2 regions of the Amycolatopsis sp. NPDC003861 genome follow, and region 1 is predicted to be linked to the other one. Evidence: predicted binding sites of a transcription regulator. Region 1 holds the regulator's gene; the other holds the start of a gene.

Region 1 (9,152 bases):
ACGATGCGCGAAGCCGCCCAGGCGGAAACCGGGCCGGCGGCGTGGTCGGCGACCGTGCTCGAACACCGGAAACTCAGCCGCGACGTCGCACTGGTGAAGGTGCGCACCGAAGGCTTGTTGCCGTACCGCGCCGGCGCGTATGTCAGCGTGGAAGTGCCGCAGCGGCCGCGGTTCTGGCGGTACCTTTCGCCGGCGAACGCGCCGCGCGGAGACGGCCAGCTCACCTTCCACGTGCGCGCGGTGCCGGGCGGCTGGGTCAGCGGCAGCATCGTCAACCACACGAAACCGGGCGACGTCTGGCGCCTCGGGCCGTCGATGGGCGTGCTGAACGTGCGCCCGACGTCGACGAAGCGGCGGCTGCTGATGATCGGCGGCGGCACCGGGATCACGCCGTTGCTGTCGATCCTCGACGACCTGTCCCGCTGGAAGCGGAACCCGCCGGTGCACCTGTTCTTCGGCGGCCGGCGACCGGAAGACCTGTACGCGCTGGAGGAGCTGCGCCGGCTGGCCGTGACGTCGAAGTGGCTGACGGTTACCCCGGTCACCGAGGAGGGCGCCCTGGCGGGTGGTGACCGCGGCACGCTCGCCCACGCCGTGACGCAGCGTGGCACGTGGCGCAACCACGAGGTGCTCGTGTCCGGTTCGCCGCCGATGATCCAGGCGACCGTGGCGAAGCTGCTGGCCCGGGGGATCGACCTGGAGCGAATATCGTACGACCCCTTCACCCTGGACTGAGCGCCGAAGGGACCTCCGTAGGCGAACGCCTGCAGCAACCGGCCCCGACCTTCGCAGTGGGCCGAGTGGAGCAGCGAAATCGTCGAACGGCGGTAGTTCGTTGACCGTTGTGCCCGAATCGACTTATGGTCTAGACCACATCTTCCCCGGATGTGCTCGTTCGTCCTCCCCTCCGGAACAACGCTGTTCCCCATCGAGGAGCCGAAATGACCTGGAAACGAAAGCTCTTCGCGGCCGCTGCCGGAGCCCTGCTCGCGCCGGTGCTGGTCGTCGTCCTCCCCGCCACCTCCGCGAGCGCCCACGGTTACGTGTCCGACCCGCCCAGCCGGCAGGCCAACTGCGCGGCCGGGAAGGTCCCCAACTGCGGCAGCATCGTCTACGAGCCGCAAAGCGTCGAAGGACCGAAGGGGCTGCGCAGCTGCAACGGCGGCTTGTCGCAGTTCGCCGAGCTGACCGACGAGTCGAAGCCGTGGCCGGCCAAGTCGGTCGGCAGCACGGTGACGTTCAACTGGGTGTTCACCGCCCGGCACTCGACGTCGAGCTACGAATATTACGTCGGTGGCACCCGCGTCGCGGTGTTCAACGGCAACAACCAGCAGCCGCCGCCGACGCTGTCGCACACGGTGAACCTGGCCGGGTATTCGGGCCGGATCAAGGTGCTGGCGATCTGGAACATCGCGGACACGAGCAACGCGTTCTACAGCTGCATCGACCTCCAGGTCGGCGGAGGCGGCACCCCACCGCCGACGACGACCACACCGCCCCCGACCACCACAACCCCGCCCCCCACTACGACGACCACCAAGCCGCCAACGGGCGGAACCTGGTCGGCGGGAACGGCGTACAAGGCGGGCGACGTCGTGACGTACGGCGGCGCAACCTACCGCTGCCTCCAGCCGCACACGGCGATCGCGGGCTGGGAGCCGCCGAACACCCCGGCGCTCTGGCAGCGCCAGTGAGAGTGGTCTTGGCCGTCGTCGCGCTGCTCCTGACCAGCTGCGCGACGACGGCCCCACCCCACCACAACGCGGCCGACGTGATGTTCCTGCAGATGCTGATCCCTCAGAACCAGCAAGGGATAGAGATCGTCCGCCTGGCCGCGGCCCGCCCGGTCCCGGCCGCGTTGAAGGAACTGGCGGCAGCAATCGAGGTGACCCAGCAAACCGAGGTCGACGACATGCGCCGCTGGCTCCGCGAGTGGAACGAGCCGGAGACGGTGGCCCCAGAGGCCCACGCCGCCCACGGCGGGATGAAGATGACATCGCCGGACTTGGTGGGAGCCCTCCGAACGGCGGGAGACGCCGAGTTCACCCGCCGGTTCCTGGACGTCCTGACGGGACAGCAGCAGGCAGCGGTCGAGCTGGCCCAGACGGAGAACGGCCCGAACGGCGGAGCGAACGCCCAGGCACGAGACTTGGCCCGCCGAGTGATCGAGTCCCGGACGGCCGAGGTGAAGCAGCTGCTGAACGTGAAGGCATAGTCCCCGCGGCGCGGCCGCGAGCAGCCGGGAGGGACTGCTCGCGGCCCATCCCGGCCGGGCTTGGCAGCGACGCTGGCCGCCCGCCGGCAGCGGGCCGGCAGCCGCAGGCGGCGGCGTCCATCAGCCGCCGGCAAACTCCGCGCCTGGCACCAGCCAGCCCCTGCGCCGGTGAGCCGAGGGTCATCGCACCACGCTTCCGGCCGTCCGCCATGGGCGGAGCCGAACCCTCCGCGCTCGCCGAACAGCCCCTCGCCGGCGCGGGCGGGGCAACCACGTTCCCGGCCGCCCGCAGAGCCGATCCGTCCACCGGCTGCCGGCGCGCGGATCGCCGACCACCCGGGCCGTGCGGCGGCGAACTACCGCCGTCGGCGAACCGGCCCCTGCGGCCGCGGTTGGCCGGCGAGCGCGGCCGGGCGTTCCTGCGGTTCGGCCGCGCGGGCCTGGCTGAGCAGCCCCGTTTTCCACGCTACCGGCAGGCACCGACAGTTTTCGGTCTCGGAAGATGCCTGAGCCCGAAGTATCTCAAGCGCGCGACAAAGGCCTCCCCGGTTGCCCGGGGAGGCCTTTGTCGCTCTGGGGGTCAGCGGCGCTTGGGGCGCCAGACCACCATTGCCGTCTGCTGGTTGAGGGGGACCAGGTCTCGGCGGTAGGACGCGTGCGCCGCCGCCGTTGCCTGTTCTGCCGCTACGTAGGCTGCGGCCAGTTCCTCCGTCAGCTCGGTTATGCGGGCTCGGAGCGCGTCCACCTGGTTCTCCAGCTCGATGATGCGCTTGATGCCGGCCAGGTTTACGCCGTCCTCCTGCGAGAGGCGTTGGACCTCGCGCAGCAGTGCGATGTCCCGCATCGAGTAGCGGCGGCCGCCGCCGGGGGTGCGGCCGGGGGACACCAGGCCCTGCCGGTCGTACGTGCGCAACGTCTGTGCGTGCATCCCGGCGAGCTGGGCCGCCACCGAGATGACGAACACCGGGGTCTCCTCGTCCCCTTCCTGGGGAATCCCGCCGAACACCACTCTCACCTACCTTGCAGCAGCTCGGTGATCTCGGGCCGGGGGTCGTGCCCGGCCATCGCCTCGGCGTACGCCTGCAGTGCTTCGCGCGCCTTGTCGTCCAGTTTGGCGGGAATCGCCGCCTGGAGGGTGACGAGCAGGTCACCTTGCGAACCGTCGCGCTTGGCGATGCCCTTGCCGCGCACGCGCAGCACTCGCCCGCTCGCCGTGCCCGGCGGCACCTTGAGCGAGACCTTGGCTTCCAGCGTCGGCACCGTGATCGTGGTGCCGAGCGTCAGCTCCGTGAAGTCCACCGGCACGGTGATCGTCAGGTCGAGCCCCTTGCGCCCGAACAGCGCGTGCGGAGCCACGTGCACCCGGACGTACAGATCACCCGCCTGCGCCCCGCCCCGGCCCGGCTCGCCCTGGCCCGCCAGCCGGATGCGCTGGTCGTCGTCGACGCCCGGCGGGATCCGGACGGTCAGCGTGCGTGTCCTCGTGCTGATGCCTTCGCCGCCGCACTCGGGGCAAGGGTCGTCGATGATTGTCCCGCGGCCGCGGCAGTCGCGGCACGGTTCCGAGAACGCGAACGCGCCTTGGCTGCGGCTGACCAGCCCCGACCCGGAACAGGTCGGGCAGGTCCGCGGCGACGTCCCCGGCCGGGCACCGTTGCCGCTGCACGTCGCACAGGTCGCCGGGCTCGACAGCCGCAGCGGCAGGGTCGCGCCCTTGACCGCCTCGACGAAGTCGATCCGGACGTCCGTCTCGACGTCGGCGCCGCGCTGCGGCCGGTTCGCCGTCGCGCCCGCCGACGACCGGCCGCGGCCGAAGATGCCGCCCAGGATGTCGCCGAGCCCGCCGAAACCGCCCTGCTGACCGGCGCCGGCCTGGCCGAAGATGTCGCCCATGTCGAAGCTGCCGCCACCGCCGCCGCCGGGGAAGTTGAAGCCACCCCCGCCGCCGAACAGGCGCCGCGCCTCGTCGTACTCCTTGCGCTTGCTCGCGTCGGACAGCACGCCGTAGGCCTCGGAGACCGCCTTGAACTTCTGCTCCGCCTGCGCGTTGCCGGCGTTCGCGTCCGGGTGGTTCTCCTTGGCCAGCTTCCGGTAGGCCTTCTTGATTTCGTCCGCGGTGGCGTCGGAGGAGACGCCCAGTTCACGGTAGAAGTCCTTACCGATCCATTCCCGTGCACTCATCGGGCGTCTCCTCCTCCCACTTGGTTCCTCTTACTGCTGCTGCTCATCGGCTCCGCCGTCGAGTGGCAGCTCGCCACCGACGGACGGGGCCGCACCGGGCTCGTGGTCGGTCACCCCGACCAGCGCGGCCCGCAGTACGCGGTCCCCGAAGCGGTACCCGCGGCGCATGACCACGGTGACCGTCGGGCCCGCCACGTCGGGCGAGGTGTTGTGCTGCACGGCCTCGTGCACGCTCGGGTCGAAGGGCTCGCCCTCGGCGCCGAACGACTCCAGGCCCGCGCGCTGCAAGCCGCTGATCAGCTTGTCGCCGACCGCCTTGAACGCGCCGGTGAGGTCACCGTGCTGCTCGGCCCGCTCGAGGTCGTCGAGCAGCGGCAGCAGGTCGTTCACCACCGTCGCCTTCGCGCCGATGACGACCGCCTCGCGGTCACGCTCGACGCGCTTGCGGTAATTGGCGTACTCGGCCTGCAGGCGCTGGAGGTCGGCGGTGCGCTCGGCCAGCTCCTTCTCCACGTCGGAGACGACCGACACCGAATCGTCCACAATGGACTCACCCAGCGAGGGGCCCGCGTGCTCCACGGGCGCCTCGTCGGGGTCCGGCGCGGCGTGGGCCGGACCGGGCGGGCGGACCTGCCCGGTCTGGGGGTCCACCCGACGACGGTCCCGCACGACCACCGGCTCCTCGGGGCCTCGGCCCTGGTTCTCGGATTCGTCGTAGCTGTGGGTCACTTCTTCGGGTCCTCTTCGACGATCTCGGCGTCCACCACGTCATCGGCCTTGGCCTGGCCGCCGGCGGCACCGGCGTCCCCGGCCGCCCCCGCACCCGCAGCGCCCTCGGCGCCCGGCTGAGCGGCGTTCGCGTTGGCGTACAGGGCGGTGCCCAGCTCCTGCGAAGCGGCGTTCAGCTTCTCGATCGCCTCGCGGATCTTGGTCGAGTCCGTGCCCTTGAGCGACTCGTTGGCCTCATCGATCGCGGACTTGACCTTGCCCTTGAGGTCCTCGGGCAGCTTGTCGTCGTTGTCCTTGACGAACTTCTCGGTCTGATAGACCAGCGTCTCCGCCTGGTTGCGGGTTTCCGCTTCCTCGCGGCGCTTCTTGTCTTCCTCGGCGTGGGCCTCGGCGTCCTTGACCATGCGCTCGATGTCGTCCTTCGGCAGCGCGGAGCCACCGGTGATCGTCATCGACTGTTCCTTGTTCGTGCCCAGGTCCTTCGCGGTCACGTGCACGATGCCGTTGGCGTCGATGTCGAAGGTGACCTCGATCTGCGGCACGCCACGCGGGGCCGGCGGGAGACCGGTCAGCTCGAACATGCCGAGCTTCTTGTTGTGCGCGGCGATCTCGCGCTCACCCTGGAACACCTGGATCTGCACCGACGGCTGGTTGTCGTCCGCGGTGGAGAAGATCTCCGAGCGCTTGGTCGGGATCGTGGTGTTGCGCTCGATGAGCTTGGTGAAGACGCCGCCCTTGGTCTCGATGCCCAGCGACAGCGGCGTGACGTCCAGCAGCAGGACGTCCTTGACCTCGCCCTTCAGCACACCGGCCTGCAGCGCCGCGCCGACCGCGACGACCTCGTCCGGGTTCACGCCCTTGTTCGGCTCGCGGCCGCCGGTCAGCTCCTTGACCAGCTCGGCGACGGCCGGCATGCGGGTGGAACCACCGACGAGCACGACGTGGTCGATGTCGCCGACGGAGATGCCCGCGTCCCGGATGACGTTGTTGAACGGCGCCTTGGTGCGGTCGAGCAGGTCCGAGGTGATCTTCTGGAACTCGGCGCGCGAGAGCGTCTCGTCGAGGAACAGCGGGTTCTTGTCCGCGTCCACGGTGATGTACGGCAGGTTGATGCTGGCCGAGTTCGAGCTGGACAGCTCGATCTTCGCCTTCTCCGCCGCCTCGCGGATGCGCTGCAGCGCCATCTTGTCCTTGGTCAGGTCGATGCCGTTCGTGGCCTTGAACTTGTCGACCAGCCACTTGACGATGCGCTCGTCCCAGTCGTCACCACCGAGGTGGTTGTCACCAGAGGTGGCGCGGACCTCGACGACGCCCTCGCCGATCTCCAGCAGCGAGACGTCGAAGGTGCCACCACCGAGGTCGAAGACCAGGATGGTCTGCTCCTTCTCGCCTTTGTCCAGGCCGTACGCCAGCGCGGCGGCGGTCGGCTCGTTGACGATGCGGAGCACGTTCAGGCCGGCGATCTGGCCGGCTTCCTTGGTGGCCTGCCGCTGGGCGTCCTCGAAGTACGCCGGGACGGTGATGACCGCGTCGGTGATCGTCTCGCCCAGGTACGCCTCGGCGTCGCGCTTCAGCTTCATCAGCACGCGCGCGCTGATTTCCTGGGAGGTGTAGTTCTTCCCGTCGATCTCGGTCTTCCAGTCGGTGCCGATGTGCCGCTTCACGGACCGGATCGTCCGGTCGACGTTCGTGACGGCCTGGTTCTTCGCCGGCTGGCCGGTCAGCACTTCGCCGTTCTTGGCGAAGGCGACGATCGAAGGGGTGGTCCGGGAGCCTTCCGAGTTGGCGATGACCGTCGGCTCGCCGCCCTCAAGGACGGCGACGACCGAGTTGGTCGTGCCGAGGTCGATGCCGACCGCTCGCGCCATGGTGCTTCCTCCTGTGTACGGCTGCTATGTTCGTGACCTGCAGGTTCGTTCTCGCCTTGAGCGAGGCCCTGGCAAGTTTTATCGGGCCTTCGCGCACCCCGTCAAGCCGGACTTGAGTCGACTGCGCTCAACCTCTGTACCCAGCCTAACGAGGCGGCTCGGGTTCTTGTTCCCGGGTCCGGCGACCGAGTGTGCCCGGATCGGCTGTGACACCGCTCACGGTCGACGGCTCACCGGCACACCGCCCCGCGACCGGGGACGATCCCGTCGACCAGGTACGCCACCTCGGCCGCCCGCGCGCAGGCGGAGTTGAACAGCCCCGTGTGGCCGTCGTCGGTGCGCGTCAGCAGGGCCGCTCCCTCGATGCTCGCCACCAGGCCGCGGGCCCAAGCCAGCGGCGTCGCCGGGTCATGGGCGCCGCCCACGACCAGTATCGGCGGGGCACCGCGTACCGGCTGCGGCTGCGGTGGGTTCTTCGCCGGGACCGGCCAGCCGGTGCACCCGCTGGCGAAGTCCCAGTACTCCGAGTACCGCCAGCTGTGCGGGGCTGCCGCGCGGACCAGGCGGGCCGTCCAGGCCATCTCCGACGGCCCGGTGAATGGCGACGGGAAGTCGTGGCAGCCGATCGCCCGGGTAGGCCGCGTAGCTCTCGGACCCGAACTGGTTCCGCTCGGTCAGCCCGCGCGCGTCCGGGAACTCCCCGCCGGCCGTGGCCAGGTCCTTGCCCAGCGCGGGCCAGTCGTCCCGCAGGTAGAGGTGGCCGTACACGCCCGCCGAGACCTCGTCGGCCGTCGCGGGACGGCCCAGGTCGCTCGACCAGATCCCGCCGCGCGCTGCCCTGGCCACGACGTCGTCGTAGAAGCGGAGGACGTCCTGCCCCTGCAAGGCGCAGCCGGCCGAAGCGCGGCACCAGTCCGCGAACCGGACCAGTGCGTCCTCGATGGCCGCGGCCTCCTCGACGATCGCCTGGGTCATCGGCCGCGCGTGGTCGATCGCGCCGTCGAGCACCATCGCCCGCACCCGGCCGGGGTGCTGCGACGCGTAGACCGCCCCCAGCTCGGTGCCGTAGGAAAGGCCCAGCCACGAGATCTTCGGCTCGCCGAGCGCCGCCCGGATCGCCTCGATGTCCTCGGCCGCGCTTCGGCTGTCCACGTGCGCCAGCAGCGGCCCGGTGCGGGCCAGGCAGTCCGCACCCGCCTTCCGGTTGTGCGCGACCAGCGTCTCGAACCCCGCCCGCGTCGACGGGAACCGGTCCAGCGCCGGGTCGAACAGCGTCGCCGCGTCGCAGGTGACGCGAGGCGTGCCGGACCAGTCGCCGCGCGGGTCGAACCCCACGACGTCGAAGCGCTGCCGCAGCTGCGCGAGCTCCGGCGAGGCCAGCCCGCCGAACTGCGCGAACCCGACGCCGGAGCCCCCTGGCCCGCCCGGGTTCACCAGCAGCGAGCCGATCCGCCGGGACGGATCGCGCGCGGGCAACCTGGCCAGCGCGAGCCGCGCCGACCCCAGCTCCGGCCGCGCGCGGTCGATCGGCACCTCGATCGTCGCGCACTCCGCCGATGGCTCCTGCAGCGTGGCGCAGGCCCGCCACGCCAAGACCGACGCCGAAGCGACGGCCGGCACCCCCGCCATGACCACGACCGCCGCGATGATCGCGGCGACCCGGCGCACGTCCATGATGTGTGTCCTCCCCTGCACGCCGGCCTTCGGCGTGCTTCCTTCCTAACAGCGACCCCCGACAGTTCAGGAGTGGCGGGCCGTCCAGGAGGAGAGGAAGAAATCGGAATTTCCTTGCCGCACAACGACTTCCGCCGGGGTCCCGACCCAGGAAGTCACTCGATAGTGGGAATCCGCGGTGACCGGCACCCCCTGCGCCGGCGTTTCCGGCGGCGCGTCCCGCGTGAAGCCGGCGAACCCGAACATCGCGAGTGCCCCCAGCAGCGCGGCCACCAGCACGCGCCGTTCGATCCTGCCCATCCGGAAATGCCCCCGTAGTAAGGAAAAGTCAGGCCGCGCGGACCGTGACGCTGCCGCTTTCGGTCGTCAGGTCCAGCAGGTGCTGAGCGGCACCGTCGACCTGGACGCCGATGTCGCGGTGCCCGCTGTCGCTGTCCCCCTGGACGCGGTACGGCCCGCCCGGCACCTTCAGGTCGATGCTGCCG
Region 2 (9,152 bases), on a different contig from region 1:
TGGTCGCCCTGGATCTGGGCCTGGACGCCCTTGGGGCCTTCGTCGCGGATGAACTTGGCGATCTGCTTCGCTTTGTCCGAGGCAATGCCCTGGAGGATCTTGCCGGAGATCTTGTAGATCTTGCCCGACAGCGCCGGCTCGCCGGCTTCGAAGGCCTTCAGGGAGATGCTGCGCTTGATCAGCTTCTCCTTGAACACCTCGACCGCGGCCAGGGCGCGCTCCTCGGTCTCGGACTCGATCGTGAGCGCCTCCTCGCCGGCCCAGTTGATCGTCGTGCCGGTGCCGCGGAAGTCGAACCGGGTGCCCAGCTCCTTGCTCGCCTGGTTGAGCGCGTTGTCCACCTCCTGGCGGTCGACCTTGCTCACGACGTCGAAAGAGGGATCCGCCACGTGTCCTCACACCTCGTACTCGCTTGTCAGGGGCCACCCAGCCTAGCCCCTGTCACCCGACGGGTATCCCGGTTGACCCCTGCTCGGAGGCGTTCGGTAAGCTTTCCCCCGGCCGGTGCGACCGGCCTGGGCGGGTTACCCGAGTGGCCAAAGGGGACTGGCTGTAAACCAGTTGGCATTGCCTACGGGGGTTCGAATCCCTCACCCGCCACACCAGCGAAGAAGCCCCGTGACCACGGCGTATGCCGGGCGCGGGGCTTCTTCGCGTGTGCGGCCGTGTGCAGCCATCCGTGGGCAGCGCGTGGGACGTGCCGCTTGCTGAGTGCGCCGGGCAACGGCCCGAAGTCGCGTTCGATGGCGTCTCGTCACGGATAAACGCCCCGATCTGGTCGACCTGGACCTGATGCACCAGGGTGGTTGGTTCGCGGCACCGTCCGTGCGGCATGCGGGCTGATGATCACGTTCGTGCAGTTCCACAATGGATGGTCATCCGGTAGCGGTTCGGGCTCGGTGACATTCGAAGCGGCGCGCAGGCGGTCCGATTGCAGCTCCGCCACAAGCGCGTCCGTGACCACAATTTGCCCGCGACCGGCGTTTACGAGAAGGGCCCCATCGTCCATTGCGGCAAGGAAATCCTTATCGACAAGGCCATGCGTCTTGTCGATAATAGGTGCAGTGACGATCTCCAATTCATGACTTGATTTAACCCAGGTGTGCGCATCCTGAAAGCGCACCAAGGGGGCGCTCGCCAATGTGACATCCGATGGCACCTCGGCAATCCACTTGTCGACGCCCGCGGACGGTAGCTGAACCATCTTCAGGTTGGGAAGCTGCGGGATAAGAGGTAGGCCGCGATGTGTTCCCCGATGCCCGTGGTTGGGGACGTGACAGCGCGGCAGCAGCAGACGGGCTACGCGATGCCGCCGCCTCTCGCCGCCGCCGTCCTGAAAGATGTCATGTGCAGGCTGCCGAAGTTCACGCTCAGGATTTCTGCGGTCTTGTTCGCCGGTATCGGAACCACTGTACGACTGACGACAGCGCCAGAATGGCAGCCATCGGCCACATCTCCCATGCCCACCGGCTCGACGTCATGGCAGCGAGAGCGCAGATGGCGGCTCCGATACCCCCGACGATCACCGATGTCAGAACGAACGCTCTCTGGCCTTTGGTCAGTACTTCTGGACGGCCGTTTCCCCCGTGATTCACGCGCTCAGTCTGCCACCCCACCGGACACCGCACCTACGTCCGAACGGAGTCACCGATCATGACCACGCCCCGGCCGCTGGCCGCCGTGCCGACACGCCCGCCCGCCGCACCCGGTGGACCGACGCGGAGCTGATGCGAGAGGAGTCCCGCCGCCGAAGTGGGCCGTTCCCGGCCTCCTGGCGGAAGGGCTGAACCTGCTGGCCGGTGCGCCGAAGCCGGGCAAGTCGTGGTTTTCGCTCGGCACGGGCGCCGCGATCGCCAACGGAGACCGGTGTTGGGGTCGATCGAGGTGGAGCGCGGCCCGGTCCCGTACTGCGCGCTGGAGGACACCGGCCGGCGGCCGCGCCCCTGCTCGCCCTCGAGACCGCGTGCCCCACCATGACCGCCGGCGGGACGCCGTACTGGTCGGGTGGCCGGAGGAGAACCCGCACGCCTGGCTGGTCATCATCGACACCTTCGAGAAGATGCGCGGCACCGACGCGGCCGGGTCGTCGGCCTACAGCGCCGACTACGCCGCGGCCGGGCGGTTCAAGCAGCTGGCCGACCACTACAGCGTCCCGTTCTTGCTCATCCCCCACGTCCGCAAGCAGTCTGGGACAGCTGCACAAGACGCCCGGCGGCACCTACAGCGCCCGAGGCGCCGGGGACAACGGGGACACCCCCGAGGAGCTGGTCCGGGTACAGTACGCCGAACCCGCGCTCGACACGCGGCCCGGCGACTTCCGGATCACCGCGTGCGACCAGTCGCCGGCCATGGTCGACGCCGTCGGGGCTCGGGCGGGCGGCGAAGTCGAACTCTCCGTCGGGGACATCCAGGAGATGCCGTTCGCCGATCGGTGGTTCGACGTCGTTCTCGCGATGGGCGTGCTCGAGTACACCGATGCCGCCCGGGCTCTGCGCGAAGTCGCCCGGGTGACCCGGCCCGGCGGGCCCTCCTGCCGCATCCTCGGCGCGCTGGAACGCGCCGTCGGCGTCCCGCCGTCGAGACGGCACGGCGCCCGCCGGACCGGGATCGTCGCCCTCACGCCGAGGCGGGTCCGGGAGGTGCTATGGCGGGCCGGCCTGCAGCCCGGCGACGTCATCGCCTACGACGTCACCGCGTCGGTGCCGCCGGTCGATCGGCTGGTCCGGCGGCGGGACCGGTCGTGGCGGGACCGTCCGGAAACGACGGTCCCGCGTGAAGCGAAGCGCTGGCTACCTCGTCGCCGCGCGGAAGGGCGCCGCGTAGGGGAACGGCCGGTTTCCCTTGGGGGAGAGGGAAACCGGCCGTCCGGGGGTGGCGGCGCTCGGGGTTACGCCGCCTGGGAAACCGGCGTCGAAGCCGGGGTCAGGGCGAGGTCGAGGACCTCGCGGACGTTCGCCACCGCGTGCACGTCGAGCTGCGAGAGCACCTCGGCCGGGACGTCGTCCAGGTCCGGCTCGTTGCGCTGGGGGATGATCACCGTCTTCATCCCGGCCCGGTGTGCGGCCAGCAGCTTCTGCTTCACGCCGCCGATCGGCAGGACGCGCCCGGTCAGGGACACCTCGCCGGTCATCGCCACGTCCGCGCGGACCACGCGACCCGAGAGCAGCGAGGCCAGGGCCGTCGTCATCGTGATGCCCGCCGACGGGCCGTCCTTCGGCACCGCGCCCGCCGGGACGTGGACGTGGATGCCGCGGTTGCGGAGGTCGCCCACCGGCAGCTCCAGCTCCGCGCCGTGCGAGCGGAGGTAGGACAGTGCGATCTGCACCGACTCCTTCATCACGTCGCCGAGCTGACCGGTCAGCTGCAGCCCGGACGCGCCGGACTCCTGGTCCGCCAGCGACGCCTCGATGTACAGGACGTCACCGCCGGCGCCGGTCACCGCCAGGCCGGTCGCCACGCCCGGGGTTGCCGTGCGCTGGGTCGACGCCGGGAGCGACGACTCCGGGATGTGCCGCGGGCGGCCCAGGTAGGTCTCCAGGTCGGACGCGTCCAGGGAAACCGGCAGCGCGACCTCGTCCAGGGCCACCTTGGTCGCGATTTTCCGCAGCACCTTGGCGATCGTCCGGTTCGCGTCGCGCACGCCCGCCTCGCGGGTGTACTCGGCGGCGATCCGGCTGAACGCGGCGTCCGTCAGCGTGACGTCCGCGGTGCCCAGGCCGGCCCGCTCCAGCTCGCGCGGGAGCAGGTGGTCGCGGGCGATGGTGACCTTCTCGTGCTCGGTGTAGCCGTCCAGCGTGACGAGCTCCATGCGGTCCAGCAGCGGGCCGGGGATGGTCTCCAGCGCGTTGGCCGTGGCCAGGAACACGACGTCGGACAGGTCCAGCTCGACCTCGAGGTAGTGGTCGCGGAACGTGTGGTTCTGCTCCGGGTCCAGCACTTCGAGCAGGGCCGCGGTCGGGTCGCCGCGGTAGTCGGCGCCGACCTTGTCGATCTCGTCGAGCAGCACGACCGGGTTCATCGAGCCGGCTTCCTTGATGGCGCGGACGATCCGGCCGGGCAGTGCGCCGACGTAGGTGCGGCGGTGGCCGCGGATCTCCGCCTCGTCCCGGATGCCGCCGAGCGCCACGCGGACGAACTTGCGGCCCATGGCCTTCGCCACGGACTCGCCCAGCGACGTCTTGCCGACCCCGGGAGGGCCCGCGAGGGCGAGCACCGCGCCCGAACGACGACCGCCGACCGGGCCGAGACCCGATTCCGCGCGCCGCTTGCGGACGGCCAAGTACTCGATGATGCGTTCCTTGACGTCGTCGAGGCCCGCGTGGTCGGCGTCGAGCACCGCACGCGCGGCCGCGATGTCGTAGACGTCGTCGGTGCGCTCGTTCCAGGGCAGCTCCAGGACGGTGTCCAGCCAGGTGCGGATCCACCCGCCCTCGGGGGACTGCTCGGACGTGCGGTCCAGCTTGTCCACTTCGGCCAGTGCGGCCTTCTTGACGGCGTCGGGCAGCTCGGCACCTTCGACGCGGGCGCGGTAGTCCGTCTCGTCGGCGGTGCCGTCGAGCTCGCCGAGTTCCTTGCGGATCGCTTCGAGCTGGCGGCGCAGCAGGAATTCCTTCTGCTGCTTCTCCATGCCCTCGGCGACGTCCTTGCGGATCGTATCGGTCACCTCGAGCTCGGCCAGGTGCTCCTTGCTCCACTCGAGGGCCTTCTCCAGGCGCGCGGTGACGTCCAAAGTGGACAGCAGCTCGAGCTTCTGCTCGGTGGACAGGTACGGCGCGTTCCCGGACAGGTCGGCGACCGCGGAGGCGTCCTCGACCTGCTGGACGGCGTCGATCAGCTGCCAGCCGCCGCGCTGCTGGAGGATCGAGATGACGACGGCCTTGTACTCGGCCGCGAGCTTGGCGGTCTGGTCGGTCGTGGTCTCGGGGGCGTCCTCGGCGTGCACCCAGCGGGCGGCGCCGGGACCGTCGGCGATCCGGCCGACGACCGCGCGGGCCGTGCCGCGCAGCAGGACGGCGGCCTTGCCGCCGGGCACGCGGCCGATGCGCTCGACCGTCGCGACGGTGCCGAATTCGGCGTATTCGCCGTGGACGCGCGGGACGATGAGGACTTCGGCCTTGGCGGGCGCGGCCGAGCGGATGCCGGGGAAGGACGCCTGGCTCGGCGTCTTGGCCTGGGCGGACTCCACCGCGGCCCGCGTCTCGGTGTCGGTCAGGTCGAGCGGGACGACCATGCCCGGCAGCACGACGTCGTCATCGAGCGGGAGCACGGGCAGGAGGCGGGTGTCGGACATGTGCACTCCTCGGATAGTTGAGTCTGCCTAGCTCAACTCTCCGATGGGTGTGTTTGTTTCCGATGGTGCGTTCGCCCACAGCGATCGCGGAAACCGCAGGTCAGCGGCCTGGCTTCGCCGCCACGGCGCACCAAGCGAAGGGCCGGGCCTCCGCTTCCAGGGCATTGATCTTCCGGTCCGGCCGCCAGTCCGGCAGGTGCACGATGCCCGGCTCCAGCAGCGGCCAGCCGCCGAACAGGGGCTCGATCTCGTCGCGGTTGCGCAACCAGACCGGGTTGCTCGTCTTGCGGTACTGCTCGACGAACCAGCGCAGCCCCTCCAGGTACGGGCCGTCGCCATCGCCTTCGCTCATCTGGGAGATCGCCAGCCAGCTGCCCGGCGCGAGCGCGTCGCGGTACGCCGCCAGGAGCCCCTCCGGGTCGTCGTCCGGGCCGACGAAGTGCAGCACCGCCGCCATGATCAGGCAGACCGGCTGCGAAAAGTCGATCAGCCGGCGCGTCTCTTCGGAGCGCAGGACGGACTTCGCGTTCCGCATGTCGGCCTGGACGATGCCGGCCCAGTCGGTCGCCATGCCCTCTTCGAGGATCAGCGTCGCGTGGGCGACGGCGACCGGCTCGTAATCGACGTACACGACCTTCGCGTCGTGGTCCTCCGGCAGCTCCGCCTCGACGACCTCGTGCACGTTGCCCGCCGTCGGCACGCCCGAGCCGAGGTCGATGAACTGCCGGATGCCGGCCCGCAGCGCCGCCCGGACCGCGCGGTTCATGAACTCGCGGTTCTGCTTCGACCCCGGGCGCACCAGCGGCCACTGCTGCTCCATGCGCCGGCCGAACTCGCGGTCCACGGCCCAGTTCTGGGTACCGCCCAGGTACCAGTCGTAGATCCGGGCCGCGGACGGCTTCTCGGTGTCGACACCCTCGGGCGCTCTCGGCGCGGAATCCCGCTGGTCGGTCACTTCAGGCTCCCCTCGCTGGCGGCGAGGGCAAGCCTATAAGCCCCGGCCGGCCCGGGTAATCCACCAGTAGTTCACCGAACAGCCGGTCGACGCTGCCAGTACGTCCACAGCGGGCGGTAGCCCTGCGCGTACCAGAACGGCGTCGACAGCGGGTTGGCCGCGGCGTGGTGCAGCAGGACGACGTCGGCGCCTTCCTCGTCCAGGACGTGGTGGGCGTGCGTCGCCAGCGCCGTGCCGACGCCGGACGACCGCGCGGCCTCCGCCACGGCCAGGGAGGACAGGTAGCCGACCCGGGACGCGGCGACCCGGCCGCTGATCCAGCCGGTCTCGCCCGGGTGCTGGACGCTCACCATGCCGAGCGGACGGCCGTACAGCTCGGCGATCCACAACGGCGGCTCCGGCCGCTTCAGCTGCTCGGCGAGGTCCTTGGCCAGGATCTCCTCGACTCCCGTACGCCAGTTCACCGTGCCGTACTGGGCGTCGTAGGAGTGCAGCTCCATGCCGAGCGCGACGGCGGTCTCGAGGTCGTCGGGCTCGGCGCGGCGGATCTTGACCCCGGGCGTCCCGAGCGGCGTCGCCGGGACCAGCCGCTGCGAGGGGCGGACCGCGATCACCCGCAGCGGGGCGAACCCGTGGTGCAGCATCTCCCGGGCGCCGGCGGCGTCGCGGCTCGCGCGCGGGACGATCGCCGCCGTCTCGGTGTCGCCGCGCTCGGCGACCGCGCGCAGATGTTCATCCCATCGGGTGAGCAGGGCGTCGAGGACGGCCGCCGGCTGAGGGCCGGCCAGCTGGAGGTCGAGGCGGTGTTCGGTCAGCGCGCGCCAGGGGGCGTTCGGGGCGTCGCGGTCGACCTGGACGCGGGACGCCAGCCCGGACGCGGCGGAGCCGCCCGTCGCCACCTCCAGGACCACCGCGTTTTCCGCTGCTTCGAAGGGGGTCGAGCCGGGGAGGAGGGGATCCACCGCCGCGAGCCGCGCCGCGTGCTCGGTGGCAATCACATCGCTGTGCATGGAGCCATTGAAGCGCTCCCCGGCTTTTGGTGCGTAGGGAACTGGGCAGAGTTCGGACATCCGGCGTTTCACCCTCTGGTCCACGCAGGTCAGCGCGTTCGAGGCATTGTTAACCCTGGGGTGATCTCTTACTGTCTCGAAAGGGACACGGGTACGCCCTACGGGGTACGGTATGGCCCTTGTCCACACCCGAAGTCACGGATCAGCACCGGTGGACAAGCCGGGAGGGAAGGTCGGATGCCGGACACCAACGCCCACGGTGACGCCGTCGCGCAGGCGCAGCCCGGGCCGGGAGCCGCTTCCGGGACACCACCCGTCTCCGCCGAAGCCCGCACCGACGAACGCCGGTTCCGCGTCTACACCTTCGCCGTCCTGAGCCTCGGGCTCGTCGCCGCGTTCGCGGTCGGCTCGTGGCTGCCGTTCGAGTGGAACGACCGGCTGCTGTGGATCGCGCCGGTGCTCGCGGTCGCCTTCCTGCTCGCCGAACAGCTCGGCATCAACGTCGACGTCCGCAGCGGCATCTCCTGGACGATCTCGTTCACCGAGATCCCGCTCGTCATCGGGTTCTTCGTCGCGCCCTTCGAAGTCGTGCTGGCCGCGCACCTCGTCGCCGGCATCGGCACGCTGCTCGCGCGCAAGGTCGCCGGCCGCGTCCTCTACAACGCGGGCGCCTTCCTGCTCGAGATCACCGGCGCCTTCGCGGTCGCCGGGCTGGTCAAGCACGCCGTCGGCACCGGCGACAAGATCCCGTGGGTCGCCGCGCTGGCGGGCACGCTGACCGCGCCGCTGGTGAGCACGCTGCTCGCCCTGGCCGCGGTCCGCGTGCTGCGGCGCCGCATGCGGGTCAGCACCGCCGTCCGGCTCACCGGGCGGATCCTGGTCGTCGGCTTCGTCAACGCGTCCGTCGGCCTCTCCGGCTACCTCGTCATCTCCAGCACGCCCCAGGCGTGGCCGCTGGTGCTCGCCGTCTTCCTCGGCCTGACCGCGCTGTACTGGGCGTACTCCGACCTGCTGCGCGAGCAGCGGGACATGGAGGCGCTCTCCGACGTCAGCCTGATGGTGGCCCGCTCGGGCCAGCAGGCCGCTGCGCGCCCGGCCAGCCGCGCCGACGAGCTCGTCGGCGGCGTCGACGTCCGCGAGTGGGCGACCATCGCCGAGCGCATCAAGGACCAGCTCGCCGCCGGCCGCGTCGTGCTGCGGCTGCGGCTGGAACCGAAGGACACCATGCGGGTCGTGGTCGCGGGCGACGACCTGCCGGCCGCCGACCCCGCCGCCGACGACCCGCTGCTGCGCCTGCCCGGCGCGCACGTCCGGCACTTCCGGATCACCGAGGCCAACCCCGACGTCCGCGCGGCGCTGCTCGACCGCGGCGCGCAGGAGGCACTGGTCGTCCCGCTGCGCAGCGCGAACCGGCTGCTCGGGGTCGTCGAGGCGCACGACCGGCTGTCCCGCTGGCGCGGCTTCGGCAAGTACGACGTCCAGCTGCTCGGCACGATGGCCAGCCACCTCGCGACGTCGCTGGACAACCGGCGCCTGCTGGCGACGCTGCGCCACGACGCCTACCACGACCCGCTCACCGGGCACCTCAACCGGCCGGGCTTCCGGCAGGTGGCCAAGGAACCGTTGCGGGACTTCGCCAACGCCGTGGTGCTGCGGATCGACCTCGACGTCTTCTCCACGGTCAGCGACGCGCTCGGCTACGCCTGGGCCGATCGGATGGTCGTCGCCGCGGGCCGCCGCATCCGCGACGCGCTCGGCCCCGACGTCCCGCTCGCCCGGCTCGAAGGCGCGTCCTTCGCGGCGCTGCTCGTCGGTTGCCCGCCGGAAGACGCCCACCACGCGGCGGAACGGCTGCGCGAAGAGCTGTCGGCGCCGTACCCGGTCGACCGGCTTTCGG

What was found. Region 1 encodes HspR, which represses chaperone genes until heat shock. Its sites were predicted from a motif close to ANNTTGAGTNNNNNNNACTCAANNT; they were not measured.
Region 2: the regulator HspR is predicted to act here: its motif matches at 5,305-5,329, upstream of lon (endopeptidase La).

Annotation. Positions count from the first base shown of each region.
Region 1 covers NZ_JBSGJD010000004.1:6,689-15,840, forward strand. The annotation lists gene ACWEVN_RS01990 (globin domain-containing protein) at 1-735, shown strand, start outside; gene ACWEVN_RS01995 (lytic polysaccharide monooxygenase) at 942-1,694, shown strand; gene ACWEVN_RS02000 (DUF305 domain-containing protein) at 1,691-2,215, shown strand; gene ACWEVN_RS02005 (heat shock protein transcriptional repressor HspR) at 2,796-3,221, opposite strand; gene dnaJ (molecular chaperone DnaJ) at 3,227-4,396, opposite strand; gene grpE (nucleotide exchange factor GrpE) at 4,427-5,125, opposite strand; gene dnaK (molecular chaperone DnaK) at 5,122-6,993, opposite strand; gene ACWEVN_RS02025 (alpha/beta hydrolase) at 7,224-7,574, opposite strand; partial or broken gene ACWEVN_RS02030 (alpha/beta fold hydrolase) at 8,014-8,667, opposite strand; gene ACWEVN_RS02035 (hypothetical protein) at 8,734-8,967, opposite strand; gene ACWEVN_RS02040 (DUF4097 family beta strand repeat-containing protein) at 8,996-9,152, opposite strand, start outside.
Region 2 covers NZ_JBSGJD010000003.1:36,230-45,381, forward strand. The annotation lists gene ACWEVN_RS01545 (YajQ family cyclic di-GMP-binding protein) at 1-389, opposite strand, end outside; tRNA gene ACWEVN_RS01550 (tRNA-Tyr) at 519-600, shown strand; gene ACWEVN_RS01555 (NAD(P)-dependent oxidoreductase) at 755-1,204, opposite strand; partial or broken gene ACWEVN_RS01560 (AAA family ATPase) at 1,709-2,128, shown strand; partial or broken gene ACWEVN_RS01565 (class I SAM-dependent methyltransferase) at 2,349-2,465, shown strand; gene lon (endopeptidase La) at 2,888-5,290, opposite strand; gene ACWEVN_RS01575 (SAM-dependent methyltransferase) at 5,391-6,245, opposite strand; gene ACWEVN_RS01580 (GNAT family N-acetyltransferase) at 6,317-7,255, opposite strand; gene ACWEVN_RS01585 (putative bifunctional diguanylate cyclase/phosphodiesterase) at 7,493-9,152, shown strand, end outside.